DNA from 2 places in the Microbacterium rhizophilum genome. Region 2 is predicted to be linked to the other one. Evidence: predicted binding sites of a transcription regulator. Region 2 holds the regulator's gene; the other holds the start of a gene.
The links. The regulator LexA, encoded in region 2, represses DNA repair genes until DNA is damaged. The targets are predictions, from matches to a motif close to TCGAACANNTGTTCGA.

Region 1: a site for LexA is predicted at 5,402-5,417, ahead of AAD528_RS11645 (Rv2578c family radical SAM protein). Genes of this name have one in related genera too.

Annotation. Positions count from the first base shown of each region.
Region 1 is NZ_JBCNUN010000006.1:132,922-144,332, forward strand. It holds gene AAD528_RS11630 (DEAD/DEAH box helicase) at 148-2,289, shown strand; gene AAD528_RS11635 (aldose 1-epimerase family protein) at 2,384-3,301, shown strand; gene AAD528_RS11640 (M15 family metallopeptidase) at 3,375-4,319, shown strand; gene AAD528_RS11645 (Rv2578c family radical SAM protein) at 4,323-5,393, opposite strand; gene AAD528_RS11650 (ATP-binding cassette domain-containing protein) at 5,512-8,088, opposite strand; gene AAD528_RS11655 (ECF transporter S component) at 8,119-8,697, opposite strand; gene AAD528_RS11660 (pirin family protein) at 8,737-9,726, opposite strand; gene AAD528_RS11665 (GNAT family N-acetyltransferase) at 9,728-10,075, opposite strand; gene recQ (DNA helicase RecQ) at 10,194-11,411, shown strand, end outside.
Region 2 is NZ_JBCNUN010000010.1:21,205-32,615, reverse strand. It holds gene AAD528_RS14765 (prolyl oligopeptidase family serine peptidase) at 1-1,533, opposite strand, end outside; gene lexA (transcriptional repressor LexA) at 1,566-2,258, opposite strand; gene AAD528_RS14755 (LysM peptidoglycan-binding domain-containing protein) at 2,516-2,902, shown strand; gene AAD528_RS14750 (histidinol-phosphate transaminase) at 2,942-4,024, shown strand; gene hisB (imidazoleglycerol-phosphate dehydratase HisB) at 4,071-4,676, shown strand; gene hisH (imidazole glycerol phosphate synthase subunit HisH) at 4,673-5,353, shown strand; gene priA (bifunctional 1-(5-phosphoribosyl)-5-((5-phosphoribosylamino)methylideneamino)imidazole-4-carboxamide isomerase/phosphoribosylanthranilate isomerase PriA) at 5,427-6,173, shown strand; gene AAD528_RS14730 (SseB family protein) at 6,157-6,933, shown strand; gene AAD528_RS14725 (pyridoxal phosphate-dependent decarboxylase family protein) at 7,003-8,394, shown strand; gene AAD528_RS14720 (DUF1844 domain-containing protein) at 8,387-8,797, opposite strand; gene infC (translation initiation factor IF-3) at 9,072-9,686, shown strand; gene rpmI (50S ribosomal protein L35) at 9,762-9,956, shown strand; gene rplT (50S ribosomal protein L20) at 9,986-10,372, shown strand; gene AAD528_RS14700 (TrmH family RNA methyltransferase) at 10,524-11,324, shown strand.

The DNA.
Region 1 (11,411 bases), on a different contig from region 2:
TCGATGACCGGTCGCTGAGCGAGCACAGGCGTTCTCTCAGGGCTCTTCGGTACTCTGAAGGGTCGGCTTGGGATGCCGCGTTGTGTGCGCGGGTGTGTGTGGTCCTGACAGGCCGCATGACACCTATGGAAGGTGCGTCACTTTCGCATGCCCAAGAACAAGAAGCCCGCGGGCGGTCGTCCCGCCCAGAACTTCGATCCGCGCTACGCCAAGAAGAAGACCGGCGGTCCCTTCCGCGGCAGCGACGGCGGGTCGCGCGGCCCGCGTCGCGATGACAGCGCCGGCCGCTTCGACCGCGCCGAGCGCCCCCGCGTCGACCGCGATGCGCGTCCTGCGCGTGACGGTGAGCGTCGTTCGTTCGACCGCCCGCAGCGCGACGGCGAGCGTCGTTTCGACCGTCCGAACCGCGACGGCGAGCGCCGCTTCGAGCGTCCGAACCGCGACGGCGAGCGCCGCTTCGAGCGCTCGGACCGCCCGCGCGCGGAGCGTCCCCACACCGAACGCAGCGACCGCCCGGCCCGCAGCTGGGAGTCGCGCGACGGTGAGCGCCGCGGCGCCGACCGCGGCGACCGTCGTTCGTTCGATCGTCCGGCTCGTGATGGCGAGCGTCGTTCGTTCGATCGTCCGGCCCGCGACGGCGAGCGTCGTTCGTTCGACCGCCCGCAGCGCGACGGCGAGCGCCGCTTTGAGCGCACCGATCGCCCGCGCTTCGACCGCACCGAGCGCCCCCGCTTCGACCGCGCCGAGCGCCCCCGCTTCGACCGCGCCGAGCGCCCGGCCCGCGACGAGCGCCCCCGCTTCGACCGCGCCGAGCGCCCGGCCCGCGACGAGCGCCCCCGCTTCGACCGCGCCGAGCGCCCGGCCCGCGACGAGCGCCCCCGCTTCGACCGCGCCGAGCGCCCGGCCCGCGACGAGCGCCCCCGCTTCGACCGCGCCGAGCGCCCGGCCCGCGACGAGCGTCCCCGCTTCCAGAACGATGGTGAGCGCAAGTGGGCCGAGCGCCGCGACGAGCGTCCCGCCCGTTCGCAGGCGCAGGAGGACCGGATCGACGTCGTGCACGAGCGCCTCGAGGCGCAGGCCGTGCAGGCCGACGAGGTCGCCGCGGTGACCTTCGCCGACCTGGGCTTCGGCGACAACATCGTCCGCGCGCTCGCCGCGCTCGGCGCCGAGAAGCCCTTCCCGATCCAGGCGTCGACCGCCCCGTCGATCATCGACGGTCGCGACGTCCTCGCCCGCGGCCGCACCGGCTCGGGCAAGACCATCGCGTTCGGCGCCCCGCTCGTGGAGCGCATCCTGCGCTCGAAGGCGGGCGAGAAGCGCGAGTTCGGCCGCGCCCCGGTCGCGCTGATCATGGCGCCGACGCGCGAGCTCGCGCTGCAGATCGACCGCACGGTGCAGGCGATCGCCCGCAGCGTCGGCCTGTTCACCACGCAGATCTACGGCGGCGTGCCGCAGGGCCGCCAGGTGGGCGCGCTGAAGAAGGGCGTCGACATCGTGATCGGCACGCCGGGCCGCATCGGCGACCTGCACCGCCAAGGCAAGCTCGACCTCTCGCGGATCCAGGTGTCGGTGCTCGACGAGGCCGACCACATGTGCGAGCTCGGCTTCCTCGAGCCCGTGCAGGAGATCCTGCGCCAGACCGCCGACGGCGGCCAGAAGCTGCTGTTCTCGGCCACGCTCGACCGCGAGGTCGCCGCGCTCGTCGACGAGTTCCTCGTCGACCCGCAGGTGTACGAGGTCGCCGGCGAGACCCAGGAGACGGGCACGATCGAGCACCGCGTGCTCGTGGTCGAGCACCGCTCGAAGCCCGAGATCCTGGACCAGCTCGTGGCGCGCGAGGGCAAGACGCTCGTCTTCACCCGCACCCGCGCCTACGCCGAGATGCTCGCCGAGCAGTTCGACGGCGCCGGCATCGACGCGATCTCGCTGCACGGCGACCTGAACCAGGCCAAGCGCACGCGCAACATCGAGCGCTTCTCGAAGGGCCGCGCCCGCGTGCTCGTCGCGACGGACGTCGCCGCGCGCGGCATCCACGTCGACGACGTCGACCTGGTCATCCAGGCCGATGCGCCGGACGAGTACAAGACGTACCTGCACCGCGCCGGCCGCACGGGCCGCGCCGGCAACTCGGGCCGCGTCGTCACGCTGATCCCGCGTCAGCGTCGCCGCCGCATGACCGAGATGCTCGAGCGCGCCGAGATCCAGGCGCCCTTCGATGAGGTGCGGCCGGGCGACGACGTGCTCGACGAGCTCGCCGGCGGCCCGACGGTCGCCGAGCTCACGGCCTGACGCACCGCGTCCGAACGGATGCCGCCCTCCCGAGGGAGGGCGGCATCCGTCGTCTCGGGCCGTCCCACGGCGGTCGGCTGACTAGGCTCGAGGGGTGACGCACATCGATCCCACCGGCACCCAGGTCCATCTCCGTCGCGAGGGCGCGACCGGCGCCGTCACCGCCCAGATCGCCCAGGTAGGCGCCGCGCTGCGCGGCCTCTCGGTCGGCGGCGTCGACATCGTCGCCGGGTATCCCGAGGGCTCCCCGACGCCGTTCGGCAGCGGGATCGTGCTCGCCCCGTGGCCCAACCGCGTGCGCGACGGTCGCTGGACGGACGGCGGCACGACCCGCCAGCTCGACGTCACCGAGCCCGACCGCTCCAACGCGATCCACGGCCTGCTGCGCTATGCGCCGTACGCGATCGACGCCGCCGAGGACGCCGCGACGCTGTCGGCCACCGTCTTCCCGCAGCATGGCTATCCCTACACGCTGCGCACGAGCGTGACCTACGCCCTCACCGACGACGGCATCGAGGTCACGCACGCCGTCGAGAACGTCGGCGACGGCGATGCGGCGGTCGCCCTGGGCACGCACCCCTTCTTCGGCATCGGCGACGTGCCGACCGAGGACCTCACGCTCGTGCTGCCCGCGCAGACCGTGTTCGAGGTCGACGATCGCCTGCTGCCGACGGCCGAGGTGCCGGTGTCCGGACAGTACGACCTGCGCGCCGGCGCGCGCGTCGGAGACCTGGACCTCGACACGGGATTCGGATCGCTCGCGCGCGACGCGGACGGACGCGTCCGCACCACCCTGACCGCTCCGGACGGCCGCCGCGTCACGATGTGGCAGGACGAGAACTGGGGGTACATCCAGGCCTTCAACACCGACGCATACCCCGGCCGCTCCATGGCGATCGCGATCGAGCCGATGACGGCCCCGGCCGACGCGTTCAACTCCGGCCGGGACGTCCGCCGCCTCGCCCCCGGCGAGACCTGGACCGCCCGCTGGGGCGTGTCGTACTCGGCCTGAGGCCGGAGCTCCGGCGGCGCGCCGGGGCACCGTTGCCCGAGACGTGAGCCGGAGCACGGTTCACAATGGGGACATGAGCTACGCCCAGCGGGTCTCGGCCCGCCACCGGGTCGTGCTGCTGCGCCGCGCACGGCGGGTGGCGCTCGTCGCGCTCGCGGCGGGGGCCCTCCTCGCCTCGGAGGTCTCGCTCATCAACCAGCTCGTCTCGCGCGGCGAGGCGGCCGAGGTCGTCCGCTCCGGGGGTCCCGAGGCCGCCGCCGCGCTGCTGCCCGTGCCGGTGATCGTGCAGGTGGAGGCGACGGAGCCTCCCGAGGGATGCGGCGCCGACGGCGCGCTCCGGGCGAAGGACCCGGCGGCCCTCCTCGACGCGTTCGGCGGGGCCAAGGGGATGCACGCCGCGATCCTCGCCGGCGACGCGCCATGCGTGCCGCTGGACGATCCGGCGCTGCCGTGGGTCGTCGTCAACAAGCAGCGGCCGCTCGATCCGATCCGTTACGCGCCGGGGGTACTGGCCGTGCCGCCCTCGCACGTCGTCGAGGGGAGCCTGCGCGCCGACGTCGTCGAGTCGTTCGAGAAGCTGGTCGCCGCGGCGCGGGATGAGGGCTCCGGCAGGCTCGCGCTGTTCAGCGGGTACCGGTCGTACGACGACCAGGTCTCGACCTACGACTCGCAGGTCGGGGCCCGCGGCCAGGAGGACGCCGACGCGCTGTCCGCGCATCCAGGGTTCAGCGAGCACCAGCTCGGCCTCGCCGCCGACGTTGTCGCATGCTCCGACGCGGGATGCGGCACGATCTACGAGTTCGGCGCGACGCCGCAGGGCCGCTGGCTCGTGGAGAACTCGTGGCGCTACGGCTGGATCATCCGCTATGAGAGCGGGCACACGCCGACGACCGGCTACGAGCCGGAGCCATGGCACCTGCGCTACATCGGGCCCGAGCTCGCCGAGGTGTATCACGAGGGCGGCCACCACACGCTCGAGGAGTTCTTCGGCCTGCCCGCCGCGCCCGCGTACGAGTGAGGCTCAGAACAGCCGCGCCGGCTCCGGCGCCACGGCCGCGGCGGCGGCCCTCCCTCGGGAGGTCGTGACGATCCGCGCGGGCGCGGGCCCGCTCGGTCGGCGCCACGGATCGGCGTCGCTGCGGCCGTCGAGCCGATGCGACCGGATGAGCGGACGGATCCGCTGCGCCAGCATCGAGCGATACGCCTGCGGCGCGTTCACCGACGCCCCGGGATAGAGGCCGCGGTACGCCGGCAGCAGCTCGGGATGCTCGCGCGCGAGCCAGCGCATGAACCACGGCTTCACTCCCGGTCGCAGGTGCAGCGCGCCGTGCACGACGCGCGCGGCCCCCGCGGCCTTCACGCGCGCGAGCGCCGAGTCCAGCGCCTCGGGCGAGTCGGTCAGGTGCGGCAGGACAGGCATCATGAACACCGCCACGGGGAAGCCCGCATCCGCCGCGGCGCGCACGGTGTCGAGCCGTGCCTGCGCGGTGGGCGTTCCGGGCTCGATCGCCTGCTGCAGCTCGTCGTCGTAGACCGCGATGGACATGGCGATCGAGATCGGGACCTGGTCGTGCAGCCGCGTCAGCAGTGGAAGGTCGCGGCGCAGCAGGGACCCCTTCGTCAGGATCGAGAACGGCGTGCCCGAATCCGCCAGAGCGGTCCCGATCCCGGGCATCAGCCGGTATCGCCCCTCGGCGCGCTGATACGGATCCGTGTTCGTGCCGAGCGCGACGTGCTCCCGCTTCCAGCTGGGCCGCGCGAGCTCCCGCCGCAGCACCTCGTCGACGTTCACCTTCACCACGATCTGCGAGTCGAAGTCGGCCCCCGCATCCAGGTCCAGATACTCGTGCGTGCCGCGCGCGAAGCAGTAGACGCAGGCATGCGTGCACCCGCGGTAGGGGTTGATCGTCCAGTCGAAGGGCATGCTGCTCGAACGGGGGACATGATTGAGCGCGGACTTGGCCGCGACCTCATGGAACGTGACACCCGCGAACTCCGGCGTCGTGACGGTGCGCACGAGGCCGTCGAGCAGCTCCATGCCGGGCAACGCGTTGTCGTCCGCGACGCCGAGTTCCTGCCCCTGCCACCTCATTCCACAAGTCGAACAAAGATCCGAATTGATGTCAAGGACTATCGAAGATAGATCCAAAGTGTCACGCGGATGGATCCGGGCGGCGCCCGCGACGCGCTTCATGGGCCCTCGGGAGAGATCAGGCAAGAAAGGAGACGGAGAGGAAGACCGCGGCGGTCGCCGCCCAGGACAGCAGGACGAACACCAGGTCCCGCGCCCGCAACGGCACCGGATGCCGCTCGGTGCGGGTGGGGAAGGCGCCGAAGGCGCGGGCGTCCATCGCGAGCGCGACGCGCTCGGCATGCCGGATCGCGCTCGCCAGCAGCGGCACGATGTAGCCCCAGCCGCGCGCGATCCGTCCCCACGGAGCCGCGGCGCCCTGGCCGCGCACGCGATGCGCCGCGCGGATCACCTCGAGCTCGTGCCCGAACCGCGGCACGAAGCGGTACGCCGCGAGTGCCGTGTAGCCGATCCGGTACGGCACGCGCAGGTGCTGCACGCTCGCCCGCACGAGGTCGGGACCCGCCGTGACCACGCCGCTCAGCACCGCGAGCATCACGATCGCCGCGAGGCGCAGCGAGGTCGCGAAGCCGATCGCGAACGCGCCCGCGTGCAGCGTCCATCCGCCGATCCGCAGCATCTCGGGCGTCGCGGCGACCTGGGCCGGATCGACCCACAGCGAGAACCCGAGCCCCACGGCCGCGACGCCGAGCGGCACGCCCGCCAGCAGCCCGGCGGCCAGGCGCCGCGGCAGGCGGGCCCCCGCCGCGAGCACCACCGCGGCCAGGATCAGCATCGCCAGCGGCGTCGCGAGGTCGCGCGTGAAGACCAGCAGGATCATCGCGGGCGCGGTGGCCGCGATGAGCGCCAGCGGATTGAGATGGTGCAGGAAGCGCCACGCCGGCGCGGGCGGCGGCGGCGCGTACGGGTCCGGGAGCTGCCGGGCGTCGTCCGGAGCCGAGACCGCATCCCCCGCACGAGACTGCACGTGTCCGCTGCTGTCTCGGCAGGGCGCTGCGGTCTCGCCGCCCGCCGCGACCGCCGCCTCGGCGCGCAGCGCCCGGTGAACGGGCGGCAGTCGGAGGCCGGCGCGCTCGAGCAGCGCCTCATCCGCGAACACCTCCGCTGTCGCCGCCGCGGCGGCCACGCGGCCGCCGGCGAGCACCACGACGTGCGTGGCGTGCTCGGCGACCAGCTGCAGGTCGTGCGTCACGATGACGACCGTGGTGCCGGCCGCATGCAGCTCGCGCAGCAGCGCGAGGAGCTCCTCCGCGCGGGCGCGATCCTGCCCGAACGTCGGCTCGTCCAGGGCCAGCAGCGCCGGGCCGCCATCGGTGCCGCTCGAGATCAGCGCCGTACCCACCGACAGGCGCCGCTTCTGCCCGCCCGACAGGAGGAACGGATGCGCGTCCGCGCGCTCGGCGAGCCCGAACCGCTCGAGCATGGCGTCCACGCGGCCGCGGATCTCCTCATCGGGCAGGCCGCGCAAGCGCAGTCCGTGCGCGAGCTCGTCGAAGACCGTGCCCGCGACGAACTGGTGCTCGGGGTTCTGGAACACGAAGCCGATGCGGGTCGCGAGGGCCTGCGGCGACGCGGTTCCCGGGTCCAGTCCCGCGACCGAGACGCGTCCCGGCGGGGGAGCGGTCACCCCCGCGATCGCCTGCACGAGCGTCGTCTTGCCCGCGCCGTTCGACCCGATCACGGCCGTGAACGACCCCGCCGGGATGTCGAGGTCGACGTCGCGGAGCACCTCGGCGCGCCCGCGCGCGAGCGTGAGCCCGCGCACCCGCACGAGCGGAGCGGCATCCGGATCGCCGGCGGGACCCCGCAGGAGGTGCGTCGCCGCCGCGTCGCGCTCGGCGGGATCCAGCGCCGCGCGCAGCTCGCCGGGCGTCAGGGGCAGCGGATCGAGCGCCCGGCCGGTCTCGCGCAGGCGCAGGGCGGCGAGCGTCGCGGTGGGCAGCCACACGCCGATCGCGGCGAGCTCCTCGGCGTGGTCGCGCAGCACGGCGGCGGCGGGGCCGTCCGCCGCGACGCTCCCGGTCCCGTCCAGCACGACCACGCGCGTCGCGAGCCCGACCGCCGCGTCCAGGTTGTGCTCCACCAGCACCACCGCGCGGTCCCCCCTCGCGACGACGTCCGCGAGCGCAGCGTACACGTCGTCGATTCCGACCGGATCCAGGTTCGCCGTCGGCTCGTCCAGCACCAGCAGCGGAGATCCCATCGCCAGCGCGCATGCGATGGCGAGGCGCTGACGGCCGCCGCCCGAGAGCCGGTCCGGGTTCCACGCCCGCCGCTCCCACAGCCCCATGCGGCGCAGCGCGGCCTCGGCGCGCGCGAGCACCTCGTCCGCCGGCAGCGTCAGGTTCTCGAGCCCGAACGCGACCTCGTCGAGCAGCGTGCCGGTGACGACCTGGGTATCCGGATCCTGGAACACCATCGCCACGCGCGTGCTGAGCTGGGCGAGCGTGCTCGCGGCGGTGTCGACGCCGTCGATCTCGACCGTGCCCGCGAGCGCCGCGGGCACGGCCTGCGGCACCAGGCCGTTCAGCGCGAGCGCGAGCGTGGACTTCCCGGAACCGCTGGGCCCGAGCAGCAGCACGACCTCGCCGCGCCGCACCTCCAGCGTCACGTCGCGCGGCGTCGGCCGGATCGCGTCGGGATGCGTGATCGAGACGCCGGTCAGGCGCAGCAGCGGGGGATCGGCCGGAGGCACGGGCTCACCCTAGCCGACGGTAAGGGCGCCCTAACCTCCGTGCGCGGCGCGGCCCCGCGCCGGCGGACGCGTGCCGGACGCGACGCCCGCGCGGCCGAGCGCGGCGGAGATGCTCAGTCCGGCGATCGTCCACGCGACGGGTCCCACGACCGCGAGGACGAGGTAGACCAGCTGGACCCATGGCGCGAGCTCGTCGAGGTCGGCGGCGAACGCGACGGCGACGGCGACGAGCGCGCCGATCACCACGGCCGTCGCGATGGCCCGCAGCGGCGCCCAGGACCGGTACCGCGAGATGGCCGCGGAGGCCTCCTGCAGGCCGCCGAACAGCACGGCGGTCGCGAGGAACTGCCACACGTACACCGGCGCGAACGCGCTCGAGACGAGGGCCGCGAGCAGGTGCGTCGCGATCGCGACGCCCGGCAGCCGCAGCAGGCGCTGCGCGATGACGCCGGGCAGCACGTGCGCGCCCAGCACGAAGCCGTAGACCATCGGCGCGGTCGCGAGCACCGCGACCGTGATCCAGCCGGCGAGCGCGCCGAGGAGGCCCGTGCCCACGCCGATGGCCGCGCACACGAGCAGCGTGCGGGTGGACAGCGGCGAGGGCGCCATGTCGCGAGCCTAGGGCAGGTGCGGGCGGGCGCGGCGAGATCAGATCCGCCGGCGGCGCGGCGTGAGCCGCACCTGCGGCATCGGCGGTGCCGGGATGCGCTCCGCGCCGTGCGAGACGACGTGGCCGAACCTCTCCGATCCGGCCTCCCACGCCTCCCGTGCGGCGACGATCTCGTCGTGGTCGCGCCCGACGAAGTTCCACCACATCACGAGGTCCTCGTCGAAGGGCTCCCCGCCGAGCAGGAAGAACATCCCGCCGGTCTCGCTCGAGACGTCGACGCCGGCGCGGTTCACGCCGAGGTAGAAGAGGTCGAGCGGACCGAGCTGCGTCGTCTCCCCGCCGCGGCCCGCATGCACGACCACGTCGCCCTCGACCGCCGCGATCGCGTGCTCCCATTCGGGACGCAGCGGGAGGCGGGTGCGGGATCCGGCCGCCAGGACGACCTCGGCGCCCACGATCGGGGTGTGCACGGTCGCGGGCGAGTCGACACCGGCCAGCTCGCCGACCACGACCGTCGCCGTCGCATCCGGCCCCTCCGCGGCGGGCAGGATCAGCGTAGGCAGGTCCTCGTGGCGCTCGAACGCGGGCCCGCCGTGACGCCGGCTGTCGGGCAGGGCGATCCACAGCTGCAGCGCGTCGAGCGGGCCGGGGCCGTCGCCGACCGAGTACTCCGAGTGCGAGATCCCGTGTCCGGACGTCATGATGTTCAGCACGCCGCGGCGGACGGTCACGTCGCTGGCGATGCTGTCGCGGTGGCGCACCTCGCCGACCAGCGGCCACGTCACGGTCTGCAGCCCGATGTGCGGATGCGGATCGACGCGCATCACGGCGTCCTGCGGCCCGAAGCGGTCGAAGAAGCACCACGCGCCGACGGTGGGCAGATCGCGCTGCGGCAGCGACCGGTGCACCGCCATGGCGCGCACCCCGCCGAGCGGCACCTCGCGCGGGGCGAGCAGCAGCTCGCGCGGACCGTCGCACGCGTCGGACGCGAGGTCCCACGGTGCCGCCTCGGCGTCGTATCGGGTCACGTCACGCCGGCGATTCGCCCTGCGTCGCCGCGTCGAGCGGCGTGCCGCCCGGCCACTCCACGACCGCCCCGGCCACCTCGTTCTTCTGCAGGTACGCCGCGATGAACGGGCACAACGGCACGATCGTGTCGCCGCGCTGCGCGGCATCGGCCAGGGCCTCCGACGCGAGCGTCTCGCCGAGCCCCTTGCCGCGGAAGGCCGGATCGATCTCGGTCCCCGTGAACCGGATCCGCCCCGTGCCCTGCTCGAAGGACGTGTGGCCCGCGAGCGTGCGGTCGTGCGTGTCGTCCGAGAAGTGCAGCTCGTAGCGGCCCGCCTCGTCGTTCCTCGTCACCGTGATCTCCGCCATGGCGGCCACGCTACGGCGTGCGGGGGACATCGGAAAGCGACTCGTCCACACCGGCCGGATGCGGTGCGCCGGCTGCACACCCCGGGACGTGTCGGGGGCGCCGCCTACACTCGAAGGCGTGACCCCGAGCGCCCAGGAATCCCCGTCCGGCTGGGGCTCGTGGGCGCCCGCCGACCCGGCCGATCAGGGCGGTCCGGGCGACTGGATCCCGTACGAGCCGCCGCCGTACGACGAGCCGCCCTACGACCCGTACCTCGACGCCCCGCCGCCCGACGAGTGGGCAGCCCCTCCCGCGGCGCCCGCGTCGGCTCCCGCTCCGGCGGCCTCCGGCGTGCGCCCCGCCGTGTACGCCACGCCCCTCGAAGCCCTCAAGACCGTCTACGGCTTCGACGCGTTCCGCGGCGATCAGCAGGAGATCGTCGAGCACGTGATCGCGGGCGGCGACGCGGTCGTCCTGATGCCCACGGGCGGTGGCAAGAGCGTCTGCTACCAGGTGCCCGCGCTCGTGCGGCCGGGCACGGGGCTGGTGGTCTCGCCGCTCATCGCGCTCATGCACGACCAGGTCGACGCGCTGGTCGCGAACGGCGTGCGGGCGGCGTACCTGAACTCGACGCAGGCGCCGGACGAGCGCGCCCGCGTCGAGCGCGCGTATCTCGCGGGCGAGCTCGACCTGCTCTACGTGGCGCCCGAGCGCCTGGGCGGCGAGGCCACGCTGCGCCTGCTCGAGCGCGGCACCCTCAGCGTGATCGCGATCGACGAGGCGCACTGCGTCTCGCAGTGGGGCCACGACTTCCGTCCCGACTACCTCGCACTCGGCGACCTCGCGCAGCGGTTCCCCGGCGTGCCGCGTCTCGCGCTCACCGCCACCGCCACGCGTGAGACGCACCGCGAGATCACCGAGCGGCTGCGCCTGCCCGACGCCCGGCACTTCGTCGCGAGCTTCGACCGGCCGAACATCCGGTACCGCATCGAGGCCAAGACCGAGCCCCGCGCCCAGCTGCTGGCGTTCATCCGGTCCCAGCCGGAGGGATCCGCGGGCATCGTCTACGCGCTCAGCCGCAAGGCCGTCGAGCAGACGGCCGAGCACCTCGCGCGCCAGGGGATCGACGCGATCCCGTACCACGCGGGTCTCGACGCCGCCACGCGCGCGCGGCACCAGTCGCGGTTCCTGCGCGAGGACGGGGTCGTGGTCGTGGCGACGATCGCGTTCGGCATGGGCATCGACAAGCCCGACGTGCGCTTCGTCGCGCACATCGACCTTCCCAAGTCGGTCGAGGGCTATTACCAGGAGACCGGCCGCGCCGGCCGCGACGGCGAGCCCGCGCAGGCCTGGATG
Region 2 (11,411 bases):
GGCGCACAGCACGGTCCAGCCGCCCGCGGATCCGCCCTTGATCGCGATGCGCGCGGGATCCGCCAGGCCGGCGGCGGCGATGCCGCGGGCGGCCGCGGCGGTGTCCGCCACGTCGGCGATGCCCCAGCGGCCCCGCAGCCGCTCGCGATAGGCGCGGCCGTACCCGGTCGATCCGCCGTAGTTGACGTCCAGCACGCCGATGCCGCGGCTCGTGAAGTACGCCACGGCGAGCGACAGCTCGCCCGAAGCGTGCGCCGTCGGACCGCCGTGCACGAGCACCAGGTACGGTGGCAGCTCGCCGTCCGGCGCCGTGACGTCCGGGTTGGTGGGCGGGTACGCGAACGCGTGCACCTCTCCGTCCGGACCGTCGAACGTGAGCGCGCGCGAGCTCGGCAGCCACGCCGCATCCAGCGCGGGCACACCGCCGCGGACGGCCGTCAGCGTGTGCACGTCGACGTCCAGCAGCCACAGCCCGCCGGGCACCCGGGCGCCCGCCCCCGTGAGCAGCACGCGCGAGCCGCGCACGTCGCGGATCAGGATGCCGCCCGACAGCGGCGTCTCGAGGACCTCGACCGTGCCCCCGGCCGGATCGAGCACCACCAGCTCGTCGGTGCCGTGCGTGCGCACCGCGACGACGCGGCCGTCGGCGAGGGGCGCGTACCAGCGGGCCCCGAGGTTCCACAGCGGTCCTCCCGTGTCGGCATCCGCGGCGGCCAGCGGCTCCGACGCCCCCGCGGCGTCGAGGCGCACCCGATGCAGGTTCCAGCGGCCCCCGCCCGGGCCTTCGCCCGCGGGATCGGCGCTGAACATCAGCTCGTCGTCGCCCGTCCACTCGGGCTGCAGCGCCGCGACCGGCCCGGTGGCGGTGCGCCCGCCGGCGATCCGCACGTGATCCGTGACCGTGCCGTCGGGCCCGATCCGGCCGACGCGCAGCTCGGCGGCATCCCACGGCATGTCCGGGTGGTCCCACGCGATCCACGCCAGGCGGTCGCCCCGAGGGGCGGGATAGGCGAGGAAGCCGGATCCGACCGCCACGCTCAGGATCGCGGAGGCGTCGTCCGCGGCCGAGCCGTCCAGCGGGATCACGACGATGTCGCGTGCGGGGATGCGGTCGGCGCGCAGCGTCTCGCGCACGGCCCACAGGCGTCCCTCGGCGAAGGTGAGGTCGCCGAACGACATGCCGAGACCGGCGGGAGTGAGCGGGACGGGCTCGCCGTCCGCGGTCATCCGGTGGACGCGCTGATCCGATCCCTCGACGAACAGCAGCTCGCCGTCGTCCGTCGCGGTCCACGCGCCGCCGCCGTACTCGTGCACGCGGGAGCGCGCGCTCCACGGCGCCGGCAGCAGCACATCCGGCTCGCCGTCGGCCTGGCGCAGGATCGCGGTGCGCCCCCTCTCGGCGGGGACGCTCTCGCTCCACCAGATCTCGCCCCGCGGGCCGACGAACCGCGCGCCGTCGAGGCGCGGGGACCCGCCCGCGATGTCGGACGCCTGCAGCGGCGACGGCCAGGAACCGTAGGGAAGCGTGGACATGCCCCCACGCTATCGGGAGGCTCGGACGCGGGTCAGACCGCGCGCATCACCGCGACGATCTTGCCCAGCACCACGGCCTCGTCGCCGAGGATCGGCTCGAAGGCGGAGTTGCGGGGCAGCAGCCACGTGTGCCCGTCGCGCTGGCGGAACACCTTCACGGTGGCCTCGCCGTCGAGCATGGCCGCGACGATGTCGCCGTTCTCCGCCGTGTTCTGCACGCGCACGACGACCCAGTCGCCGTCGCAGATCGCGGCGTCGATCATCGACTCGCCGCTGACCTTGAGCATGAACAGCTCGCCCTTGCCGACGAGCTGCCGCGGGAGGGGGAAGATCTCCTCGACCTGCTGGTCGGCCGTGATCGGCACGCCCGCGGCGATGCGGCCCACGAGCGGCACCATCGCGGCGTCGCCGACGCTCGGCACGCCCGCATCGAGGTTCTCGCCGGACTGGCCGGGCAGGTCGATCAGCACCTCCATCGCGCGCGTCTTGCCGGGGTCGCGCCGCAGGTAGCCGCTGAGCTCGAGCTGGCCGAGCTGATGCGTGACGCTCGAGAGCGACTTGAGCCCCACCGCGTCGCCGATCTCGCGCATGGTGGGCGGGTAGCCCTTGGACTGGATGGAGCGCTGGATGACCTCCAGGATCGCCAGCTGCTTGTCGCTCAGGCTCTTGCGCCGACGCGTACGACGCTTCTCGTCGAGTTCGGCGGGCGTCGTGGCGGCGCTCATCTGACCGGCTCCTTCTCCTCCGACGGTGAATGTCGGTGGCCCGTGGTGGGGTGTCTCTGTCATCGAAACCGTATCCGAACCGGCCCGGGATTCGGAAGATCCGTTCGAGCGTGTCGCGGATCGGGTCGGACCGGATTTCGAAGAAGGCGTTGACACATTCGAAGATTCGAAGATAGATTCGGAACAGAGCTTCGCATCCGGCCCTCCCGGCCGAGGTGCCGGGTGCGAAGCCTCTCCGAACGAAGAAGGAGCATCCGATGAGCACGGTCAGCATCACCGCATACGAGGTCCCGGCCCGCACGCGGGTGAGCGGCGCTCGCACGGCGACGCGCCTGCGGCTGACGCGCCGCGGGCGCCGCGTGCTCGCGGCGATCGCAGCCGCCCCCGTCGCCGCCGGTCTCGCGCTCGCGATCGTGAGCGGAGGCGGAGCGCTCGCGTCGCGCGACGCCGGCGCGCCTGCGGGCACCTTCGACTCCGTCACGGTGATGCCCGGCGAGTCGCTGTGGTCCATCGCCGAGGAGGTGGCCCCCGCCGCCGACCCCCGCGACGTGGTCGACGCGATCATCGCGCTGAACCAGCTGCCGTCCTCGGCGGTCGCCGCGGGCGAGCGCCTCGCGATCCCGGCCGAGTACTCCGCCGGCTGACCCGGCGGGGCCGCCGTCCCGCGGCCCTAGCATGGAAGGGTGACGGTCTCTCTCGACGACTTGCCGATCCGCGACGACCTGCGCGGCCAGAAGCCCTACGGAGCGCCCCAGGCGCCGCTTCCCGTGGCGCTCAACGTCAACGAGAACACGCATCCGGTGCCTCCGGAGGTCGCGGACGACATCGCCGACGCGGTCGCGCAGGCGCTGCGGGACGTGAACCGCTACCCCGATCGCGAGTTCCTCGAGCTGCGCGAGGGCTTCGCGCAGTACCTCGGCCACGGCGTCGACCCGTCCCAGATCTGGGCCGGCAACGGCTCCAATGAGGTGCTGCAGCACCTGCTGCAGGCCTTCGGCGGTCCCGGGCGCACGGCGTTCGGGTTCGAGCCGACCTACTCGATGTACCGGTTGCTCACGCGCGGCGTCGGCTCCGAGTGGCTCGCCGGCACGCGCGGTCACGACTACCGGATCAGCCCCGAGGACGCCGCCCGCCAGGTCGCCGACGCGCGACCCGACGTGGTCTTCCTGTGCGCGCCGAACAACCCCACGGGCACCCCCCTCTCGCTCGACGTCGTCGAGGCCGTCTACGACGCCGCCGACGGCATCGTGATCGTGGACGAGGCCTACCAGGAGTTCGCGCCGCGCGACTCGCCGTCCGCCATCACGCTGCTCGGAGGCCGGCCGCGGCTGGCCGTCTCGCGCACCATGAGCAAGGCGTTCGCGTTCGCGGGCGCGCGCGTCGGCTACCTGGTGGCCGATCCGGTCCTGATCGACGCACTCCGGCTCGTCCGGCTGCCGTACCACCTCAGTGCGCTGACCCAGGCCGCCGCGACCGCCGCGCTGCGTCACGCCGACACGATGCTGGGCATGGTCGACGAGATCGTCGCGCAGCGCGACCGGATGGGCGCCACGCTCGAAGCGCTCGGCTACCAGGCGCACGAGTCGTGGACGAACTTCATCCTGTTCGGCGGCGTCCAGGACCCGGCCGCCACGTGGCAGGCGCTCTACGACCGTGGCGTGCTCATCCGCGACATCGGCATCCCCGGTCACCTGCGCGTGACCGCGGGCACCGAGGAGGAGACCACCGCGTTCCTCGAGGCGCTCTCCGATCTCGGGGGTCGCTGAGGCCGGCCCCGGAGCGCGGTGCCGTGCCCCGACTAGGATCGAAGGCATGACGACTGCCCGAATCGCGCGCCGCACCCGCTCCACCAGCGAGTCGAGCGTGGAGCTGGAGCTGAACCTCGACGGCACCGGCAGGAGCTCGATCTCGACGAGCGTGCCGTTCTTCGACCACATGCTCACGGCGTTCGCGAAGCACTCGCTCACCGACCTGACCGTGACGGCCACGGGCGACACGCACATCGACGCGCACCACACGGTGGAGGACGTCGCGATCGTCCTCGGGCACGCGATCCGCGAGGCGCTCGGCGACAAGGCCGGCATCTCGCGCTACGGCGACGCGCTCGTGCCCCTCGACGAAGCGCTCGCGCAGGCCGTCGTGGACATCTCCGGGCGCCCGTACCTCGTGCACGAGGGCGAGCCCGCGGGCTTCGAGCAGCACCTGATCGGCGGCCACTTCACCGGATCGCTCGTGCGCCACACGTTCGAGGCCCTCGCGTTCAACGCGGGCCTCACCGTGCACGTCCGGGTGCTGTCGGGCCGCGACCCGCACCACATCGCCGAGGCGGAGTACAAGGCGTTCGCGCGCGCGTTCCGGCAGGCCAAGGCACTCGACCCGCTGGTGGAGGGCGTGCCGTCGACCAAGGGCGCGCTGTGAGCGCAGCCGCCGACGAGAGCCGGGACGCCGGGCGCCGCCCGGTCGTCGCGGTCCTGGACTACGGCTCCGGCAACATCCACTCCGCCGTCAAGGCGCTGGATGCCGCCGGCGGCGACGTGCACCTGACGCGCGACCCGGGGCTCATCCGCGAGGCCGACGGTCTGCTGGTGCCTGGCGTGGGCGCGTTCCAGGCCGTCATGGACCAGCTGCGCGCGGTGCGCGGCCCCGAGATGATCGAGCGCCGCCTCGCCGGCGGCCGCCCCGTGCTGGGCATCTGCGTCGGCATGCAGGTCATGTTCGAGCGCGGCGTCGAGCGCGGTGTCGAGACCGAGGGCCTCGGCGAGTGGCCCGGCGTCGTGGACGAGCTCAAGGCGCCTGTCGTGCCCCACATGGGCTGGAACACGGTCGAGGCGGGGGAGGGCTCGCGCCTGTTCCGCGGCCTGGAGGACGAGCGGTTCTACTTCGTGCACTCGTTCGCCGCCCAGGAGTGGACGCTCGAGGCGCACGGTCCGTTCGCCCAGCCCGTGGTGACGTGGGCGCGGCACGGCGGACGCTTCCTCGCGGCGGTCGAGAACGGGCCGCTGTCGGCCACGCAGTTCCACCCCGAGAAGTCCGGCGAGGCGGGCATCCGGCTCCTGCGGAATTGGATCGAGGGCCTGCCCGGGGCTACCCTCTGAGATCGTGCCCGCGACGGGAGATGCCCGCCGCACACCGTCCCGCACCGGACGGGCCGAAACCACACCTGGAGCTATGAACGATTTCGCGTCCACGCCCGGACTGATCCTGCTTCCCGCCGTCGACGTCCAGGGCGGCAAGGCCGTGCGCCTCACGCAGGGCGCCGCCGGATCCGAGACCGACTACGGCGACCCGATCGAGGCCGCGGAGAACTGGGCCAAGCAGGGCGCCCAGTGGATCCACCTGGTCGACCTCGACGCCGCGTTCGGCCGCGGCAGCAACGCCGGCGTGCTGCGCAAGGTGATCAAGCACATGCGCGGCATCAGCGTCGAGCTGTCGGGCGGCATCCGCGACGACGCGTCGCTCGAGGCGGCGCTCGAGAGCGGCGCGCAGCGCATCAACCTCGGCACCGCGGCCCTCGAGAACCCCGAGTGGACCGCCTCGGTGATCGGCCGGTACGGCGAGGCCATCGCGGTGGGTCTCGACGTGCGCGGCACGACGCTCGCGGCGCGTGGCTGGACGCAGGAGGGCGGCGACCTCTGGGAGGTGCTCGAGCGCCTCGAGGAGGCCGGCTGCAGCCGCTACGTCGTGACCGACGTCACGAAGGACGGCACGCTGCGCGGCCCGAACATCGACCTGCTCCGCGAGATCACGTCGCGCACGAGCCGGCCGGTGGTCGCCTCGGGCGGTGTCTCGAGCCTCGACGACATCGCGGCGCTGCGCCGCCTCGTGCCGAACGGCGTCGAGGGCGCCATCGTCGGCAAGGCCCTCTACGCGGGCGCGTTCACGCTCGCCGAGGCACTGGATGTCGCGGCCGACTGACGGCGAGGACCCGGCGGCCGACTCGGCGGGCGTCCCCTGGGAGGGGCGCCACTTCGAGGCGAATCCGCACTCGGGTGACGACGGATCCGCGGATCCCGCGCTGCTCGCGGCGCTCACGGCGTTCCATGCCGGCGGGGGAGATCAGGTCGCCGTGATCGACGCGCTGCGTCATGCGCGCGTGCTGATCCCGCTCGTGGCCGAGAAGGGCGACGAGGGCGTGGGCGCCCACGGCCTGCCCGTCGACAAGACGCAGGAGCTGTCGATCGTGACCGTGGCCGCACCCGACGGCCGCAAGGTGCTCCCCGTGTTCAGCTCGGTCGCCGCTCTCGGCCGCTGGGACCCTGTCGCCCGTCCGATCCCCGTGGAGGCGGTGCGCGCGGCGCTGGCCGCCTCGTCGGAGCAGACCGACCTGATGGTGCTCGACCCGACGTCCGAGACCGAGTTCGTGGTGCGACGGCCGGCAGTGTGGGCCGTCGCGCAGGGGGAGCCGTGGGAGCCGAGCTTCGTCAGCCCCGACGTGTTCCTCGGCCTGCAGGAGAGCATCGCGGGGGAGCTCGCCGTGCTGGATCTGGGCGTCGAGCCGGGCGATCCCACGGGACGGCTGCGCGGCCCCGAGCTCGTGGTGCGTCTCACGCTGATGTCGGGCCTGGATCGCGCGGAGCTCGACGCGGTGCTCGCGCGGCTCGCGCGCCGCTGGTCGGCGGACGACCGCGTCGCCACGCTGGTCGACTCGCTCTCGGTCAGGCTCGACAGCGCGTAGCCCTTGCGGATGTCCGCCGCACCGGCGGATGATCGGCTGCGCGCGTGGCGCGGCCGACGGAGGTGGCGCATGGACGAGGAACCGCAGGACGACCCCTACCGGGCGTCCCTGGACGCCGCCCACCGGCACGCGCTCGGCTGGCTCGACTCCGTCGCCGAGCGGCCGATCCGGCCCGATGTCGATGCGGGCGGCATGCGCGCGCGGCTGCCGCGGGACCTGCCCGAGGACGGTGCGGATCCCGTCGCCGTGGTCGACGAGCTCGCCGAGGCCTGCGGGCCCGGGCTCATGGCGATGGGGTCGCCGCGGTTCTACGGCTTCGTGATCGGCGGCACGTACCCCGCGGCGCTGGCGGCGGACTGGCTGGTCTCGGCGTGGGATCAGAACACCGGATCGCGCCAGCCGACGCCCGCGACCGCCGCCGTCGAGGAGGCGGCCGGCGAGTGGCTCCTCGACGTGCTGCGGCTCCCGGCCGGCAGCGGCGTCGGCTTCGCGACCGGCGCGACCGTGGCGAACCTGTCGTGCCTCGTGACGGCGCGCGACGCCGTGGTCCGCGCGCACGGCGGCGATCCGGTCGCAGGCCTCCAGGCGGCGCCGCCGGTCCGGTTCCTGGCCGGTGACGCCGTGCACACGTCGGTCGTGCTGGCCGGGCGCATCGCCGGCCTCGGGGCGCCGCGCACCGTGGGCGCCGACGGCGAGGGCCGCATCGACGTCGCCGGCCTGCGCCGGGCGCTGGCCGAGGGGGACGGCCCCGCGGTCGTGGCGCTGCAGGCGGGCGACGTGCACTCGGGGGCGTTCGACGACTTCGCGGCGGCGATCGCCGTGGCGCGGGACGCGGGCGCGTGGGTGCACGTCGACGGCGCGTTCGGCCTGTGGGCGGCCGCGACCCGGCGGCTGGACCACCTCACCGCGGGGCTCGCGGACGCCGACTCGTGGGCGACCGACGCGCACAAGACGCTCAACGTGCCGTACGACTGCGGCGTCGCGATCGTGCGCGACGAGGCCGCGATGGCGGCGTCGCTCGGGGCGCACGCGTCCTATCTGCCGGCGGTCGCGAACGTGTGGGATCCGTACGACCGCGTTCCCGAGCTGTCGCGCCGCGCCCGCGGGGTTCCGGTCTGGGCCGCGCTGCGCGCGCTCGGGCGCCGCGGCGTCGAGGGGCTCGTCGACGGCCTGGTCGAGGCCGCCGCCGGTCTCGCGGAGGGCTTGCGCGCGATCGGCGGGCTCGAGGTGCTCAACGACGTCGTGTTCACGCAGGTGTGCCTCGCGGCACGCGACGACGCGGGCACCGCGGCGCTCGGCGAGTGGCTGCGCGACGAGGGCACCGTGTGGGCGTCGTCGTCCGCGTGGCGCGGCCGCACCGTGGTGCGCTTCGCCGTGAGCAACCACGGCACCGACCACGAGGCGGTGCGCCGGACGATCGACGCGGTCGCGCGAGGGGCGGACGCGCTCGGTCTCAGATGACCGGGCCGGTGTACTTCTCGCCCGGGCCCTTGCCGGGCGCATCCGGGATCGAGGAGATCTCGCGGAAGCGCAGCTGCAGCGAGCGCAGTCCGTCGCGGATCGGGCGGGCGTGCATGTCGCTGATCTCGGGGGCCGCCGCGGTGACGAGGCCGGCCAGGGCGTTGATCAGCTTGCGCGCCTCGTCGAGGTCGATGTCGGCCTCCGCGTCCGGGGCGTCGGCGAGGCCGAGCTTGACCGCCGCCGCGCTCATGAGGTGCACGCACGCCGTGCCGATGACCTCGACCGCCGCGACGTCGGCGATGTCACGGACCGCGGACGTGTCGGATCCGGCGCGCTCCTGCTCCTCCCAGCGGGACTCCCGCTCGGGGTCGAAGGAGTGGGTGTGTCCCGGGTTGGTGCTCATGTGCCGCTCTCTGGTAGACTTTCCCGGGCTCCGGCGGTTCTGAAGAGAATCCCGGACGAAAGAGGATTCACATCCCACCCGCGCTTGCCGTTACAAGGCTACCGGGTCATGCACTCCCTCGCGTTCCACGCGGGTGTTCCAGGCCGTGCGATGCACGTGTCGGAATCGGGTGCGGCCGACGCGTGACGTCTGCCGGGTGGATGCTGATCTCTTCTCCCGCCCGTGGCACGACACCGCGTCACGGTGGCTCTCCATCACCACCCAAGGAGTCCGCATCAGCGATCCCCGTACCAACGAGCGCATCCGCGTGCCGGAGGTCCGACTCGTCGGCCCCGCCGGCGAGCAGATCGGCGTCGTCCGCATCGAGGCCGCCCTGCGCCTGGCGCAGGAGGCCGATCTCGACCTGGTCGAGGTGGCCCCCAACTCGAAGCCTCCCGTCGTCAAGATCATGGACTACGGCAAGTTCAAGTACGAGGCCGCGCAGAAGGCGAAGGAAGCCCGTCGCAATCAGGCCAACACGGTCCTCAAGGAGGTCCGCTTCCGCCTGAAGATCGACGAGCACGACTACGAGACCAAGCGCAAGCGCGCCGAGGGCTTCCTGAAGACGGGCGACAAGGTCAAGGCCATGATCCTGTTCCGCGGTCGCGAGCAGTCGCGCCCCGAGCAGGGCGTGCGCCTGCTGAAGAAGTTCGCGGAGGACGTCGCCGAGTTCGGCACCGTCGAGTCCAGCCCCAAGGTGGACGGCCGCAACATGGTGATGGTCGTCGCGCCGCACAAGAACAAGTCCGAGGTCAAGACCGAGCAGAACGCTCAGCGCGCCGCCAACAAGCAGGCCGCGCGCGAGGCGAAGGGCCAGACGCCCGCCGCCGAGACCGCGGACGCGGAGTAACTCCGCCCGCATTCTCCCGCTCCGGCGGGTGCACACAACATCGCCCCGCGGGGCGCATTCACCAAGGAAGAGAAGATGCCGAAGCAGAAGACCCATTCGGGTGCCAAGAAGCGCTTCAAGATCACCGGCAGCGGCAAGATCAAGAAGCAGCAGGCTGGCATGCGTCACAACCTCGAGCACAAGTCGAGCCGTCGTACGCGCCGCCTGAACCAGGACCAGGTCATCTCGGGCAACGACCTCAAGCAGGTCAAGAAGCTCCTCGGTCGCTGACACCGCGAATCTCGTTAGGAATATAGGAAATGGCTAGAGTCAAGCGGGCAGTCAACGCCCACAAGAAGCGTCGCGTCATCCTCGAGCGGGCCTCGGGTTACCGTGGCCAGCGTTCGCGCCTGTACCGCAAGGCGAAGGAGCAGGTCACCCACTCGCTCGTCTACGCGTACCGCGACCGCCGCAAGCGCAAGGGCGACTTCCGTCGTCTGTGGATCCAGCGCATCAACGCCGCCTCGCGCGCGAACGGCATGACGTACAACCGCTTCATCCAGGGCCTCGGCCTCGCGGGCGTGCAGGTCGACCGTCGCATCCTGGCCGAGCTCGCCGTGAACGAGCCCGCCACGTTCGCCGCGCTCGTCGCGACCGCGAAGGCCGCGCTGCCGGCCGACGTGAACGCGCCGAAGTCGGCCGCGTAAGCTCAGGCTTCCGGAGAGGGCGTCCCCGCCAGGGGGCGCCCTCTCCGCGTACCCGCCGCGTACCTGCCGTTCTCCGGACGTCCGCCGCGGATCCGCGCGGTCGTCACCGCGTCGTCACGTCCGTATGCGCGCCCCGCCATAGACTGAGGACGTGCTGGAGAACCCGCGGTCGCCGCGCGTGAGGGCCGTCGCCAAGCTGGCGAAGCGCAACGCGCGCAAGGAGACGGGGCTGTTCCTGCTCGAGGGGCCGCAGGCCGTCCGCGAAGCGCTGGCCTTCCGCCCCGAGACCATCGTGGAGCTCTACGCGACGCCCACCGCTCTCGAGCGGCATCAGGATGTGCGCACGCTGCTGACCGACGAGGGCCTCGACGCGCAGTTCGTGTCCGAGTCGGTGCTCGAGGCCATGGCCGACACCGTCACGCCGCAGGGCTTCGTCGCCGTCGCGCGGCAGAACCCGACGGCGCTCAAGGACATCTTCGCCGCGGCACCCCGCCTGATCGCGATCTGCGAGGAGGTGCGCGATCCCGGCAACCTCGGCACGATCATCCGCGCCGCCGACGCGGCCGGCGCCGACGCCGTCGTCCTGACCGGGCGCACGGTCGATCCGTACAACCCGAAGGTCGTGCGCTCGACGACCGGATCCCTGTTCCACCTGCCGGTCGCGGTCGGGGGAGAGCTCGAGGACGTGATCGAGCGCGCGCACGCCGCCGGCATGACGGTGCTCGCCGCCGATGTGAAGGGCGACGACCTGCTCGCCGCCCGCGCGGAGGGGCTGCTGGCCGAGCCCACCGGCTGGCTGTTCGGCAACGAGGCGCACGGCCTCGAGGACCGCGCCCTGGCCCTGGCGGACCGCACGCTGCGCCTGCCGATCTTCGGCCGCGCCGAGTCGCTCAACCTCGCCACGGCGGCCAGCGTGTGCCTGTACGAGAGCGCGTTCGCCCACCGCGCCTGAGGTCCTCACGACCCCGCGACACGCCCGGCGCTCCCGACCACCGGGAGTGCCGGCGAGCCCGCGGGCGCCCTGTTACAAGTCGGTAAA